Regions from separate parts of the Paenarthrobacter sp. TAF1 genome, predicted to be linked through region 2. Evidence: predicted binding sites of a transcription regulator. Region 2 holds the regulator's gene; the other holds the start of a gene.

Region 1 (7,653 bases), on a different contig from region 2:
TCACCAAGCTCATGATGGCCAAGATCAACATCCCCGAGTACCGGGCCTCCATTACCGAACGCCTGGAAGCTGAATCCGCTACCCTTGCTGACCTCAAGCGGGAGGTTGAGGAAACCGGCAGCAAGAAGAAAGCCAACCGCGTCAAAGTGGTCCAGGATCTCGTGGACAGCTACGAGCGAAGCCTGAAGGACATTGAGCGCTTCCCGGACTCCGTGGGCGTGGCTACCGTAGCTGCCATTCACTTTGCGTGTTCAGGTGACGAACTCACGTGCGTCATCGGCGGCACCGTGCAGGACTACATCTACTTCAACGGCGCAACGTCCCTTTACTGGGGCATGATGCTGCACGCGCTGAACAACGGCTACTCCCGCTACAACTTCTACGGGACTTTCGGCATCCAGGGCCAGGACGAAACCGGGCACGGTGGCTATGAATTCAAGAAGGGATTCGGTGGCGAGGTAGTCCAGCTGCTGGGTGACTTCGTTGCTCCGGTCAGTCCCCTGAAGTACACGGCGTACCGTGTGGCCAGGAAGCTCGCAGGGGCCGCCCAGACAGTTCTGGGACGATTGCCGCTGGGCAAATTGCCGGTAGTACGAAACCTGCGGGGTAACCGCTGATCAAACAGCCAAGGGAGGATCGCCGCGTGACTGAACGCCCCGATGGGTCCGCCAGCCGGCCCCAGACCGACGGGTTGCCAAAGACCCAGCCGTTGCGCCCGTCGCAGGTCCGGCAGAACGTCAACGCCAAACGCATGCTGATGCGCCTGGTGCAGGGCGATAGTCCGCCTACCGCTCCCATGAACATCGTGGACCGGCTCGCCGGGAGTCCTTACGCCAATCCCACCATCCAGGTGGTTGGCGTGGACGCCTCGGCCCGCAAGACCATCGACTTCGCGCTCCATTTGGCCGAAGTGATGTTCCGTTACGGTGCGGGTGCGTTGGAAGTAGAGACGAGCATGATCGCTGTCACGGCCGCGCTCGGACTGAAGAACGTGGAAGTGGACATCACCAACCAGTCGGTGGCCATCAACTACGCTCCCAAGGACCAGACCCCCATCACCCTGCTGAGGGTGGTGCGCTCCTGGACCAACAACTACGCCGGATTGGCTCAGGTCCATCAACTGGTCACCGACATCGTGGCCGGGGGAGTTGGCCGTGACGAAGCCGTTCGCCGGCTGAACGGCATCATCCGCAGTGCCAAACCCTTCCCCCGGTGGATGGTGACGATCGCCTTCGGTATCTTCGCCGCAGTCTTTGTGGGTGTGTTGGGTGGCGGCATTGGTGCCTCGGCGGTGGCTTTCGGTTCCAACATCCTCATCAGCCTGCTGTCCCGCCAGCTTGTTAGATGGCGGACGGCGGACTTCTTCAACACCATGGCCTGCGCCTTCCTGGTCACGTTCGTTGCCCTGATGCTCCGTTGGGCGGGGGTGGAGATCGCGCCATCCATTGTGGTGGCCGGTGGAATCCTGCTGCTCCTTCCCACGGGCCGGCTGGTGTCCTCGGTGCAGGATGCCATCAACGGCTTCCCGGTTACTGCCGCAGGCCGGTTCCTCTCCACGTTGCTGACCTTTGGCGCGATCGTGGCGGGAATTGGCGTGGCCGTGGTGGTCGGGACACTGATGGGCAGTGTCGTCCTGGACGTCACCCAGACATTCCCTGACGCGTACCCCTTGTGGGGACAGGCCGTCCTGATCGCCGTCGCGGTGGTGGCGATCGGCGTGACGGAACAGACCCAGATGCGGTTGTTGATTCCGACGGCGGCAGTCGGCTTGGTAGGTTTCTTCGTTTTGTGGGGGGTTGGCCAGGCCGGCTTGGGCGAACGTTTGTCACCCGCCGTTGCGGCGGTGGCCATCGGCCTCCTGGCGCGTGTGGTGGCTCTGAAGCTGGGCGCCCCGCAGTTGGTGGTGGCTGTTCCGGCCGCGCTCATCCTGCTGCCGGGGCTCACCATTTTCCGGTCAATGTATGCCTTGACCGTTGAGGGCGGCAACATCCTGCTGGGTGCGGGCGGAATGCTGAATGCAGGCGCGATCGTACTCGGGGTAGCCGCTGGAATCGTGCTCGGCGACAACCTCGCCAGGCCGCTGACCAAGGGTCTTTCCAGCAACGAACGCCGCCGGGTGCGCCGGCGCTAGGCCGCCTCCCCCCTCTGGAGTTTTTGTACAGATATTGCCCCTAAGAGGTCTTTTTAGGGGCAATATCTGTACAAAAAGTCAGCTAGATCTGGCCGACGGGAAGCTTCTTCTCCGCCTGGAAGACTTCCTCCACACGGCCCAGGGCCCAGTACCCGGACAACGAAACCTGCGAACGCTCCAGGCCGCGCTGGACGAAGAAGATCTCCCTGAGGCCCTTCATGTACCCCCGCTCGCCGTGCGCGAAGACGTCGACGCGGCCCGGCAGCCATTCGGTGCTGCGCAGGGCGTCCAGAAGTAGGGCGCTGGAGCCGGCCGGCGTGCCCTTGCGCAGCAGCCAGTGCAGTTCGACGCCTTGGGGCGCTGCGAGGGGAAGAATGTCGGCTTCGCTGTCCACCTCGAGGTAGGCGGTTCCCCGGGCGTCGGCGTCCAGGGCCTCAATGCATGCGGCGATCGCAGGGATCGCTGCGTCATCTCCGGCAAACAGGTACCAGTCGGCGTCGGGGGATGGGTTGTAGCCGCCGCCCGGACCAGTGAAAATCAGCGAATCCCCGGGCCTGGCCTTGGCCGCCCAAGGACCTGCAAGGCCTTCATCCCCGTGCACCACGAAGTCGATGGCCAGTTCCTGTGCCTCCAGGTCCACCCAGCGGATGGTGTAGGTCCGGGTATGCGGCCACTGTTCGCGTGGCATGGTCTCGCGGATGGCCCACAAGTCCAGGGGCTGCTCGTAGTCGATGCCGTCCTGCGGGAAGACGATCTTGACGTAGCGGTCCACGTAGTCGTTGTTGACGTAGTCGTTGAACCCCGGACCGCCGGCCACGATCCGCACCATGTGGGGTGAAAGGCGCTCGTTCCGCAAGACGGTCAGGTTGACCTGCGGACGGCTTTTGCGTGTGGCGGACGAGGTGACGGGGAGAGCAGTCATATAGGTAAGCCTAAGCTAATCGACTGGGCCCCGGCCGGGTATGAGTCGAAGGTTACAAACCCTCCCTCACGTTCCGCGTGCTGGGGCCAAACGCTTCCTCACATTCGGCGTGCTTGGGCCGGACGCTTCCTCAGGTCCTACAGGACCGGGAGTTCCCAGTCGACAGGTTCCGCGCCTTGTTCGACCAACAATGCGTTGGTCCTGCTGAAGGGTTTGGAACCGAAGAAGCCCCGGGACGCCGAGAGCGGGCTTGGATGGACGGAGACCACCGACGGCGCCCCCTCCAGCAGCGGCACGACACTTTCGGCGTCTTTGCCCCACAGGATTGCGACCAGCGGCTTCTGCCGTCCCGCACCGTCCGTCCGCTGTGCGACGGCGGTGACTGCCGCCGTCGTGATGGCCTCCCATCCTTTCCCGCGGTGGGCGCCGGCATTGCGGGCCTCGACCGTGAGGACGCGGTTCAAGAGGAGGACGCCTTGCTCCGTCCATGCGCTGAGATCGCCATGGACGCGGGGTGGGAGGCCGAGGTCGTCATGAAGCTCTCGGTAAATGTTGGCAAGGCTGCGGGGGATGGGCCGTGTTTCGCGCGAGACGGAGAAGGAGAGTCCCACGGCGTGTCCCGGTGTCGGATAGGGATCCTGGCCCAGGAGGAGGACTTTGACGTCGGACAAGGGTTGCTGGAACGCCCGGAGGATGTTCCCGGAGGCGGGGAGGATCTGTTTGCCGTCGTTGGCACGCCGGGCGGCAAAGGACAGGGCATCGCGCAGTTGGCCTTCGACCGGACGCAGGGCATCGGCCCAGTCGGGAGCCATCAGCTCCTCAATCGGACGGTCAAGCAGCGCAGCCAAGTCCGCGTCCTCCGGGCCCGCAGGTTCAAGATCAAAGAGAGCATCCTCGCCAGTCACCCGGCCATTGTCTCCCGTATGGCGGAGGTCGGGCGAATGACAGTGATGTTATTCGCCCGTAACATGGGGGTAGGACATTTTCCCCAACAAGCGTCGAAGGAGTGTGCCGTGGCAGAACCAGCACCGGAACCAATGGCGCCGCAGGCCGACGGGTTGGCCTTGGAAGATCTCACGGCCGGTACCCGAAGCGACTCCCCATTGAGTGAGCGTGATCAGCAGATGTTGGCGCTGGAACGGCAGTGGTGGAAGTATGCCGGCGCGAAAGAACAGGCTATCCGGGAGCTCTTCGACCTCTCTGCCACCCACTATTACCAGATCCTGAATGCACTGATCGACACCGAGGACGCGCTGGCCCACGACCCCATGCTCGTCAAGAGATTGCGTAGACTACGTACGTCCCGCCAACGCGCGCGGACAGCGCGGCGCTTGGGGTCGGACGCGTAAATCGCCAGGCTGATCTGTCAGCAGCAACCAGCAAGGACAACGCTTCACCATGACCAAATATGCCAGGGACGAATTCGACCAGGTCCCACAGAACACCTCCCGGCAGGGCGTTCATCGCGACGGCCAGGACATCGCGCGTCCCACCTTGTGGCCGGTTCTGACTGTTGGAGCTGTGGCTCTGGTGCTCGGCCTCGTAGCGTTCCTCATCCTGCCGAACCTTGGGCTTGTCGCGCCCAGCGCGTCGTCAAACGTCTCGACGCCGGTACCCCAGCAAACGTCCACCTCGCCGTCCGCTGCGCCTTCCGAATCGAGCAGCGCCCCGCCCGCTTCCAGCGAACCGAGCACCCAGCCGACGCCGTCGAGCACTTCGTCAGCGACGCCGTCATCGGCGCCGGTGGACAAGAGCGTTCCGGTGGCGGTTTACAACGGGGCAGGTACTGCCGGCTTGGCGGGCAGGGTTGCAGGCCTGGTGCAGGGCGGTGGCTGGACGCTCAGCACGGTAGCCAACTGGGGCGGCATTCCCCAGCAGACTTCGGTGATCTTCTACAACGCTCCGGCGCAGAAGGCCAATGCAGAGGCCTTGGGAACCCTCCTGGGCATCCAGACGATCATTGAGACCCCGGATGTGCAGCAGCCGCTGGTTGTCGTAGCGGGACCCGGCTACCAGTAACGGCGCGGCTCCACGGCCCAAAACGGCCAACTCGGTTAAGCCTCAATAACAAAACCAGCACCCCGCCCATTGGGGGCAGCGCCGGCGGAGTGACTGTGGTTACAGTGGACTAATTCCGGTCCGGAGATCCCGGCAATCGGTCTTGGCTACTGCGAAAGTGTGGGCATCATGGCATTGGGAACCGTCAAATGGTTCAACGCCGAAAAGGGCTACGGATTCATCACTGTGGATGAGTCCGGCGACGACGTCTTCGTGCACTGGTCGGCTATCCAGATGGATGGCTTCCGTGCCCTCGAGGAGGGCCAGAGGGTGGAGTTCGAACTGGGGGAGGGCCAGAAGGGACCGCAGGCCGAGGGTGTTCGCGTCGCCTGACTTTCAGGGTTGTCCCGCATCGCCATCAGCTATCGGCTGAAACCCGTGTTTTTACTGCGAAAAGCGGAGGCTCTGCTTGCACTCTCCCCGGTCGAGTGCTAATTATTGATTTAGCACTCCTGCGGTTCGACTGCTAAATCCGGCCCGGGTTTCCCCGGTGGCGGACAGTGGTGGGATCGCTGGGAGATCAAGAAACACCTTGGTGGGGTGAGGTTCGGAACGCGGGGCATACAGAGGCCGCACGTGAAGGACCGTCCGTCGCGGGCACCCCATCTGACAGGTACCTTCTTAACGACTGTCCCGAAAGGACTACCGCCGTTATGGCCAAGATCATTGCATTTGATGAAGAGGCACGCCGCGGCCTCGAGCGGGGCCTGAACATCCTCGCAGACGCCGTCAAGGTCACCCTCGGCCCGCGTGGACGCAACGTCGTCCTCGAAAAGAAGTGGGGCGCCCCCACGATCACCAACGATGGCGTTTCCATCGCCAAGGAGATCGAGCTGGACGATCCTTACGAGAAGATCGGTGCAGAACTGGTCAAGGAAGTTGCCAAGAAGACGGATGACGTCGCTGGCGACGGTACCACCACTGCAACCGTCCTCGCCCAGGCACTGGTGAAGGAAGGCCTGCGCAACGTTGCCGCAGGCGCCGACCCGCTGTCCCTCAAGCGCGGTATCGAGAAGGCTGTTGAGGCAGTCATCAGCGAACTGCTGGCCTCCGCCAAGGAAATCGAAACCAAGGAAGAGATCGCAGCTACGGCTTCCATCTCCGCCGGTGACCCGGAAATCGGCAGCCTGATCGCCGAAGCCCTGGACAAGGTGGGCAAGGAAGGCGTCATCACGGTTGAAGAGTCCAACACCTTCGGCCTGGAACTCGAGCTCACCGAAGGCATGCGCTTCGACAAGGGCTACATCTCCGCTTACTTCGTCACGGACGCAGAACGCCAGGAAACGGTCCTCGAAGACCCGTACATCCTGATCGTCAACTCCAAGATCTCCAACGTGAAGGAACTCGTCACGGTTCTGGAGAAGGTCATGCAGTCCAACAAGCCGCTGCTGATCATCGCCGAAGACATCGAGGGCGAGGCCCTGGCCACCCTGATCGTCAACAAGATCCGTGGCACCTTCAAGTCTGTTGCCGTCAAGGCTCCGGGCTTCGGTGACCGCCGCAAGGCCCAGCTGGCCGACATCGCCATCCTCACCGGTGGCCAGGTCATCTCCGAAGAAGTTGGCCTCAAGCTCGAAAACGCCGGCCTGGACCTCCTCGGCACCGCCCGCAAGGTTGTTGTCACCAAGGACGAGACCACCATCGTTGAAGGTGCCGGCGACGCTGACGCAATCGCAGGCCGCGTGGCCCAGATCCGCGCCGAGATCGAGAACTCCGACTCCGACTACGACCGCGAGAAGCTGCAGGAACGCCTGGCCAAGCTGGCCGGCGGCGTTGCAGTCATCAAGGCCGGTGCCGCCACCGAAGTTGAGCTCAAGGAACGCAAGCACCGCATCGAGGACGCAGTCCGCAACGCGAAGGCTGCTGTTGAAGAAGGCATCGTTGCCGGTGGTGGCGTTGCCCTCATCCAGGCAGGCGCCAAGGCATTCGCCAACCTCACCCTGCAGGGTGACGAGGCAACGGGTGCCAACATCGTCAAGGTTGCCATCGACGCACCGCTGAAGCAGATCGCTTTCAACGCCGGCCTGGAGCCGGGCGTTGTGGTGGACAAGGTTCGCGGCCTGCCTTCCGGCCACGGCCTGAACGCTGCCACGGGCGTCTACGAAGACCTTCTGGCTGCCGGCGTCAACGACCCCGTAAAGGTCACCCGCTCGGCTCTTCAGAACGCTGCTTCCATCGCTGGTCTCTTCCTGACCACCGAAGCTGTTGTTGCAGACAAGCCCGAGAAGAACGCTCCGGCTCCCGGCGGCGACGACATGGGCGGCATGGGCGGCTTCTAAGCCCCACAGCTGTAGCGATACAGCGCCAGGCTCACGCTTGAAAACACGCGACGGCGGTCCCCACTCCGGTGGGGGCCGCCGTTGTGCGTCCGCGGCCAGGTCTTTTGGAGCCTGCTGCTGCTGGCTGCTGGCTGCCGGGGCGCGGGCGCGTTTAAGTGTCGGTGCGGTCTGGCAGGATTAATGCATGACGATTATTGCTGCCGCCGATGGGTCTGCCCTCGGTAATCCTGGACCGGCCGGCTGGGCCTGGTACGTTGATGACT
Region 2 (7,653 bases):
ACGACTTCTTCACGCCCTGGCAGGAACCAGGAAGCCTGGCGACCTCCATCTCGGGGAAAAACGTGATCACCGTTGATGTGTCCCGCGACGCCTTCAACTCAAACCTCGATGCCGGGATGGCACAACGGGCCATCCAGCAGCTGGTTTACACGGCGTCCGCCGCGGCATCGTCCTCCGGACTCATCAACTCCGGACAGCAGATCCAAGTGGTCATTCTCGTTGACGGGCACAAGGACTACATGGCCTTCGGCCAAGTGAAACTTGGCGAACCCATGACGCGTGATGCTTCCTTGGTGGCGCCGCTGTGGATCATCGATCCGCAGGAGGACGTGTCCCTGCCCCCTGGTTTGATCAAGTTCAACGGGCGCACCACGGACAATTCACGGCCCATCAGCTGGCAGCTCCTTCAGGACAACGGCAAGGGTGAGAAGTCGAGCCTGCTCACGGGCCAGACCAAAGCAACCGGCGAACCCGGGCAGTATGGTCTGTTCAGCTTCGGCGCGACACTGAAACCCGGAAAATATGAATTGCGGGTAACCGAGGTCGACGATGCCGGCAAGGCCATAGAATCGAGCACGGACACCCGGTTGTTCACCGTGGCCTGATTCGACGTTCGCCGGCTACCAGCGACCGAGGACGTCGCTGGCCAGGACGACGGCGGCGGGTCCCGCCGTCGACGACCGCAGGACATGGTGACCCAGGAGGGCCGTCACGGCCCCTGCATCGCTAAGCCGTGTCACTTCACGCGGCGAAATCCCGCCCTCAGGCCCCACGATCAACAGAACCTCACTGGGCGAAGCACCGTTGACATCCAGCCTCTCCAGGACCTCCCGCAGAGGGTTTTTGGCGTCCTCGTGAAGAATGACGGCCAAATCGGCCTCGGCAACGGCTTTCACCAAACCGCTGGAGTCGACGATCGGGCGGATTGGAGGTACCCAGGCCCTGCGCGCCTGTTTTGCAGCCGCGGTGACCACTGACTCCCATTTCGCATGCGCCTTGGCTGCCCGCTCCGCCTTCCAGCGCACGATGGATCGCTCCGACTGCCAGGGAATCACGGCATCAATGCCCAGTTCCGTTGCCGTCTCGATTGCGAGCTCGTCGCGATCACCCTTGGCCAACGCCTGAACCAGTACCAATCGAACGTCCGGCTGGGCTTCGAAGACGATGTCGGTGGCGGTCACCGTCAGGGCACCGGGCGCCGCTTCGGCGACCACTCCAGTGAGACGGGCACCTGCGCCGTCGGCGATGTCAACGGACTCACCGACGGCCAAGCGCTTCACCGTCACTGCGTGGCGGGCCTCCGGACCCTCCAGGACAAAATCAGTACCGGGCGCTACGTGGCTGAGGCTGCCGGCCGGTGTAAAGAAAACGGGGTTGCTCACCGCTACAGGTTACCGAGCTTGTCCCGGAGCTTTGCGAACATGCCACCACTGGCCACCAGTTTTCCTTCGGTGAACTGCTCGCCGCGGAGCTTGGCAAGCTGCTGGAGGAGTTCTTCCTGTGCATGGTCCAGTTTGGTAGGTGTTTCCACATGCAGGTGAACCTTGAGATCGCCGCGGCCGTAGCCCCGCAGGTGCGTTACGCCGAGGCCACGAAGGGTGATGACCTCTCCGGACTGCGTGCCTGCCTTCACTTCGATGTCCTGTGCGCCGTCGAACGTCTCAAGCTGCACGTCGGTCCCCAAGGCAGCAGCCGTCATGGGCACGCTGAGGGTGGCGTGGAGGTCGTCGCCTTCGCGTACGAACGTGGAATCGTTGTTGACGCGGATCTCCACGTACAGATCACCGGCCGGACCACCTGCAGGTCCTGCTTCGCCCTGGCCGGACAGCTGGATTCGCGTACCGGTAGCGACGCCGGCGGGAACCTTGATGGTGAGCGAACGGCGGCTCCTGATGCGTCCCTGGCCGTTGCATTCGTTGCAGGGATCCTTGATGACGGTGCCGAAGCCTTCACAGGAACCACAGGGGGCGGTGGTCATGACCTGCCCCAGAATGGAGCGGACGGCGCGCTGAACCTGGCCGCTGCCACCACAAATGTCGCAGCGTTCAGGGTGGGTGCCCGGGCGGCAGCAGCTGCCGTCGCAGGTGGGGCAGACCACGGCTGTGTCCACTTCAAGCTTCTTGTTGACGCCGAACACGGCATCCTTGAGGTCGATCCGAACGCTGATAAGGGCGTCCTGGCCACGTCGTACACGGGAGGCGGGCCCTCCGTGTCCACCGCCGCCGCCAAAGAAAGTGTCGAAGATGTCCTGGAAGGCGAAGCCCTGGCCGGCGTAGCCGCCGCCGAAGCCGTTATCAGTGCCGTTCTCGTTGCCCGTGGCATCGTAGACGCGGCGCTTCTGGGGATCTGACAACACTTCGTAAGCGTGCGTCACGGCCTTGAACTGCTCCGCGACATCTTCACCCGGGTTTACGTCCGGGTGGAGTTTCCGCGCCAACTTGCGGTACGCCTTTTTGATCTCTTCCCCGGTGGCTTCCGGCGAGACTCCCAAAACGTCATAGTGGCTGCTCAAAGTCGGTATCTCTTCCTGGTTGTACTGCGGATGTTTTCCCGGGCCGGTGTTCAGCCGCCGAGAATGCGGGAAAGGTAACGGGCCACGGCACGAACTGCTGCCATGGTGGTGGGATAGTCCATGCGGGTCGGTCCAAGGATTCCCACCTTGGCGCCGGAACCGTAGCCGGTGGCCACTACAGAGGCCTCGGCCAGGCCGTCGTACGGATTCTCCCGGCCAATGCTGACTGTCACGCCCCGGGGATCGTCTCCCATGTCCGACAACAACCGGAGCATGACAACTTGTTCCTCAAGGGCCTCAAGCACGGGACCGATGCTTAGCGGGAAGTCAACGTTGGAACGTGCGAGGTTGGCCGTACCGGCCATCAGAATGCGTTCCTCACGGCTGGTGTCGCTCAGGGATTCCAAGCCAGTGGCCAGCCTTTGGGCGAGGGCACGAAGATCCGGCGGGCAAAGGGCCACCACCGACGGTAACACCTGCGGCAGGAGTGCCAGCTGGGTGCCGGCGATGCTGCCAAGGAATCGTGACCGCAACAACATCAAAGCCTCGTTCCCCACGTCCGAACCGGCGTCGATGACTTTTTGCACGACGCTCCCGGTGTCCGCAATGAGGACCACCAGCACCTGTTTGGGGGCCAGCAGAACGAACTCCGCGTGGCGGACCAATGCGCGGTGCGAGTGGGGATACTGCACGACGGCGACCTGGTTGGTCAGCTGGGAAAGGAGCCGTACTGTGCGCTCAAGAATGTCATCGACGTCGTCGGGTCCTTCAAGCAGCGAGTGAATTGCCCGACGCTCGGCGGCGGACAACGGCTTGACCTGGGAGATGCGGTCAACGAACAGGCGATAGCCCTTGTCAGTGGGGATTCGGCCGGCGCTGGTATGCGGGGCGGCAATAAGACCTTCTTCTTCCAGGACAGCCATGTCATTGCGGATGGTGGCACTGGAAACACCCAGGTGATGACGCTCAACGAGGGCTTTCGATCCCACCGGCTCCCGGGAATGCACGTAATCCTCAACGATGGCACGCAGCACTTCCAATTTGCGTGGCTCACTCATTGCTACACCTCCTGACGACTGCCATGGTCCATGGGACCGGTCCCCGCGGGACCTCCAATGGATCACCGCACACTTAGCACTCAACATGCCCAAGTGCTAACAAGTCTAGTATGAGCCACCACGTTGTTAGCATTGAAACCGTCCGAGGACTGCATCCAGGGCGGCGTCCCGATACCGGCTGACGGCAACCCGCCCCTGTCCCCTTTCACATCACCACAGAGGTAGGAATTCCTTGGCTTTCGACAATTGGGGCCCGCAGGACCTGACCGCTCCAGCCAAACGCCAGCTCCCTGAGGTGCCGGTGCAACGCGGCATGGTCCTCGAAGACGTCCAGTCAGGATGGGTGGGCGAAGTCACCCGGGTGGAAAAGACCGGTGGCATGCACATCGTGTCGCTCGAGGACAGGCGCGGTAAAACGAAGTCGTTCCAACTCGGGTACGGATTCCTTCTCGAAGGACAAGCGATCAGGTTGATGCCTCCGGCCCCTCGCCGGCCCGCTTCAGCGGTTCAGGCGAATCGCACGGCCTCGGGTTCGGTAAAGGTCCAGGGGCAACGGGCGCAGGTCGCGAAGGCCAGCCGCATCTGGGTGGAGGGCAAGCACGACGCTGAACTCGTGGAGAAAGTCTGGGGTGACGACCTCCGTGTTGAAGGAATTGTGGTGGAACCGCTCCACGGCGTGGACGACCTCAAGTCCGCCATTGCCGACTTCCGACCCGGTCCCGGCCGCCGCCTTGGCATCCTGGTGGACCACCTCGTGGCGGGCTCAAAGGAGTCCCGGATCGCAGCCGAGGCCATGACTGTCCCCGGCGCTGCAGGCAACGTCCTGATCGTGGGCCACCCTTATGTGGACGTGTGGCAGGCCATCCGGCCGAAGGTCCTGGGCATCGAGCAATGGCCCGCCGTTGCCCGCGGCACTGATTGGAAGACCGGGATTCTCACGGCCTTCGGTTGGCCCCACGAAACAGCGGAGGACATCGGGCTGGGCTGGCAGCGCCTGCTGGGCGCAGTGCACAGCTATGCGGACCTTGAGGCATCGTTGTTGGGGCGTGTGGAAGAAGTCATCGACTTCCTCACCGTCCCGTAGTCCACGGTCCGGATCATCAGGATCCGGCATGCTTCCGGGGCGTTGGTCCCGGGAAGGACGCGCGGCCCGGTATTCTTGGACAGCAACACAGCAGCATCTTTAAAGCATTTAAGGCAAAGGGAAGACACCGTGGCAGATAACGCTCCTGAAGAACCGGGCAGCGCCGCAGGCCGGCCCCAGTACCATGGCGCCCCTGCCAACGCACTCCCGTTGACAGCCAGCGAGGACAGGCAGTGGGCCACTTTGGCCCACTTCGGCGGCATCCTTGGATGCTTGCCGGCTCTCCTGATCTACCTGATTTTCCGCGACCGCGGGCCGTTCACAGCGCAGGAATCCAAGGAGGCACTGAATTTCACGTTGCCTCCCACCATTGCCGCCGTCTTGGCCAACATCCTTGTCCTGCTGCCGGTGGTGGGAAACATTTTTGCCGTCATTGCCACGGGTATCTGGGTGGCACTGACGTGCTTCTCTGTTTCAGCGGGCATCCGGGTCAACCACGGCCAGCCCCACCGCTACCGTTTCAACCTGCGCTGGATCAAGTAGGACCCCGATCCGCCCGATGAATCCGGGGGGTCCGGGGGGTCCGGGGGGTCCGGGGGGTACGGTACCGGGCTGTCAGTCCCAGGCGAAGGTCAGTCCGGCAGGATCCTGCGGACTACGGCATCTGCGAGCAACCTGCCCTTAAGGGTAAGAACCAGTCGTCCCTTGAATGCCTGAACCGGATCAACCAGTTCGTCAGCAATGAGGCCCGCCATCGCGTGGCGCCCAATCGCATCCAGGGCATCTACGGCAAGGCCCGTTCCGAGCCGCGCCTCCAGCATGATCCGCTCGACTTCCCGGGTGCCGGCGTCGAGGGTTTCGCGCCCTGCGGCAGGTGAGGTCCCTGACCCCAATCGTGATGCGTAGGCCGTGGGGTGTTTGACGTTCCACCACCGGACACCGCCCACGTGTGAGTGCGCGCCGGGGCCGATTCCCCACCAATCGTCTCCGCGCCAATACGCGAGGTTGTGCTTGCACGCCTGATCCGGAGTCCTCGACCAGTTGCTGACTTCGTACCAGTTCAAGCCGGCCGAGGAGATCATCTTGTCCGCCAGTTCATACTTTGCGGCGTGGTCGTCGTCGTCGATTCCGGGCACCTGGCCACGCTTGATCTGCGCGGCAAGTTTGGTGCCATCCTCGACTATCAATGCGTAGGCGCTGATGTGGTCCGGCCCGTACGAGAGCGCCGTCTTGAGTGAGAACTCCCAGTCCTCCATGGACTCCCCTGGTGTCCCGTAGATAAGGTCCAGGCTGACGGAGAGGCCTGCTTCGCGGGCCCATTGCACCACCAGCGGCACCCGGCTGGGAGTGTGGGTGCGGTCCAGCACTTTCAGCACGTGCGGAACCGCAGACTGCATGCCGAAGGACACGCGGGTGAAGCCCGCGTCCGCAAGCACCTTCAAGGATTCGGGTGTTACAGAGTCGGGATTGGCCTCGGTGGTCACCTCAGCGCCGGGCTCCAAGCCCCAGTAGCCGACGGCGGCGCGCAGGATCTCTGCGAGATCCTCCGCAGGCAGGAGCGTGGGCGTACCGCCACCAAAAAATACTGTGCTTAGTGGACGATGCGGAAGGCCAGAGGCCTCAAGGGCCGTCGCCGCGAAAGCGACTTCGGAAACAGCCGTGGAAGCATAGGCATCCTGCGACGCTCCCCCGCCGAGCTCCGTGGCGGTATACGTGTTGAAATCGCAATAGCCACACCGTACGGCACAAAACGGAATGTGCACGTAGAGCCCGAATTTGCGTTGCTCGACGCCGTCCAGCACCTGCGGTGGCAATAATCCATCCGCAGGTGCCGGATCGCCCAAAGGAAGGACGCTGGGCATTTACTTCTTGGCCTTGTCCTTGGACTCGTCGGTCGTCAGTGCTGCGATGAAGGCCTCCTGGGGAACCTCAACGCGGCCCACCATCTTCATGCGCTTCTTGCCTTCTTTTTGCTTTTCGAGCAGCTTGCGCTTACGCGTGATGTCACCGCCGTAGCACTTGGCAAGAACGTCCTTGCGGATGGCACGGATGCTCTCACGGGCGATGATGCGGGAGCCAATGGCTGCCTGGATGGGCACTTCGAACTGCTGCCTGGGAATAAGCTCGCGGAGCTTTCCGGTCATCATCACACCGTAGGCGTAGGCCTTGTCGCGGTGGGTGATGGCGCTGAACGCATCCACTTGTTCACCTTGTAGCAGGATGTCGACCTTGACGAGGTCGGCGACCTGTTCGCCGTCGGCCTTCCAGTCCAGCGAGGCGTAACCGCGGGTCTTGGACTTCAGGAGGTCGAAGAAGTCGAACACGATCTCGGCCAGCGGGATCCAGTATCGGAGCTCCACGCGGTCCTCGGACAGGTAATCCATGCCCTTCATCTGGCCGCGGCGGCTCTGGCACAGTTCCATGATTGCGCCAACGAACTCGTTGGGCGCCAGGACCGTGGCAGAGACCATCGGCTCGCGGACCTCGGAGATCTTGCCTGTGGGGTACTCGCTGGGGTTGGTGACGTGGACGACGCGCTTGTCTTCCAGAGTAACCTCGTACTCCACGTTCGGAGCAGTGGAAATGAGGTCCAGGTTGTATTCACGCTCGAGGCGCTCACGCGTGATTTCAAGGTGCAGAAGCCCCAGGAAGCCCACACGGAAACCGAAGCCCAGCGCAGCGGAGGTCTCGGGCTCGTACACCAGGGCGGCGTCGTTGAGCATGAGCTTTTCGAGCGCATCGCGAAGGACCGGATAATCCGTGCCATCCAAGGGGTACAGGCCCGAGAAGACCATCGGCTTGGCATCTGCGTAACCGCTGAGGGATTCCGACGCCGGCTTGGCCAGGTTGGTGACGGTGTCGCCGACCTTGGACTGACGGACATCTTTCACGCCGGTGATCAGGTAGCCCACCTCGCCAACGCCCAAGCCCTTCGAGGGCGTGGGCTCCGGGGAACTCACACCGATTTCGAGAAGCTCGTGCGTCGCACGGGTAGACAT

What was found. The regulator HrcA, encoded in region 2, represses chaperone genes, less so after heat shock. The targets are predictions, from matches to a motif close to TTNGCACTCGNNNNNNNCGAGTGCNAA.
Region 1: groL (chaperonin GroEL) is a predicted target of HrcA. The motif match lies at 5,555-5,581, and genes of this name have one in related genera.

The regions. Positions count from the first base shown of each region.
Region 1 is NZ_JBFRDO010000017.1:62,560-70,212, reverse strand. Features, by position in the region: gene AB4Y81_RS17980 (peptidoglycan bridge formation glycyltransferase FemA/FemB family protein) at 1-617, shown strand, start outside; gene AB4Y81_RS17975 (threonine/serine ThrE exporter family protein) at 644-2,131, shown strand; gene AB4Y81_RS17970 (siderophore-interacting protein) at 2,214-3,053, opposite strand; gene AB4Y81_RS17965 (uracil-DNA glycosylase) at 3,191-3,958, opposite strand; gene AB4Y81_RS17960 (DUF3263 domain-containing protein) at 4,067-4,402, shown strand; gene AB4Y81_RS17955 (LytR C-terminal domain-containing protein) at 4,452-5,072, shown strand; gene AB4Y81_RS17950 (cold-shock protein) at 5,241-5,444, shown strand; gene groL (chaperonin GroEL) at 5,765-7,390, shown strand; gene AB4Y81_RS17940 (ribonuclease HI family protein) at 7,575-7,653, shown strand, end outside.
Region 2 is NZ_JBFRDO010000001.1:226,326-233,978, forward strand. Features, by position in the region: gene AB4Y81_RS01030 (GerMN domain-containing protein) at 1-605, shown strand, start outside; gene AB4Y81_RS01035 (16S rRNA (uracil(1498)-N(3))-methyltransferase) at 621-1,382, opposite strand; gene dnaJ (molecular chaperone DnaJ) at 1,385-2,512, opposite strand; gene hrcA (heat-inducible transcriptional repressor HrcA) at 2,563-3,570, opposite strand; gene AB4Y81_RS01050 (DUF3097 domain-containing protein) at 3,803-4,654, shown strand; gene AB4Y81_RS01055 (DUF4870 domain-containing protein) at 4,784-5,197, shown strand; gene hemW (radical SAM family heme chaperone HemW) at 5,287-6,516, opposite strand; gene lepA (translation elongation factor 4) at 6,517-7,653, opposite strand, start outside.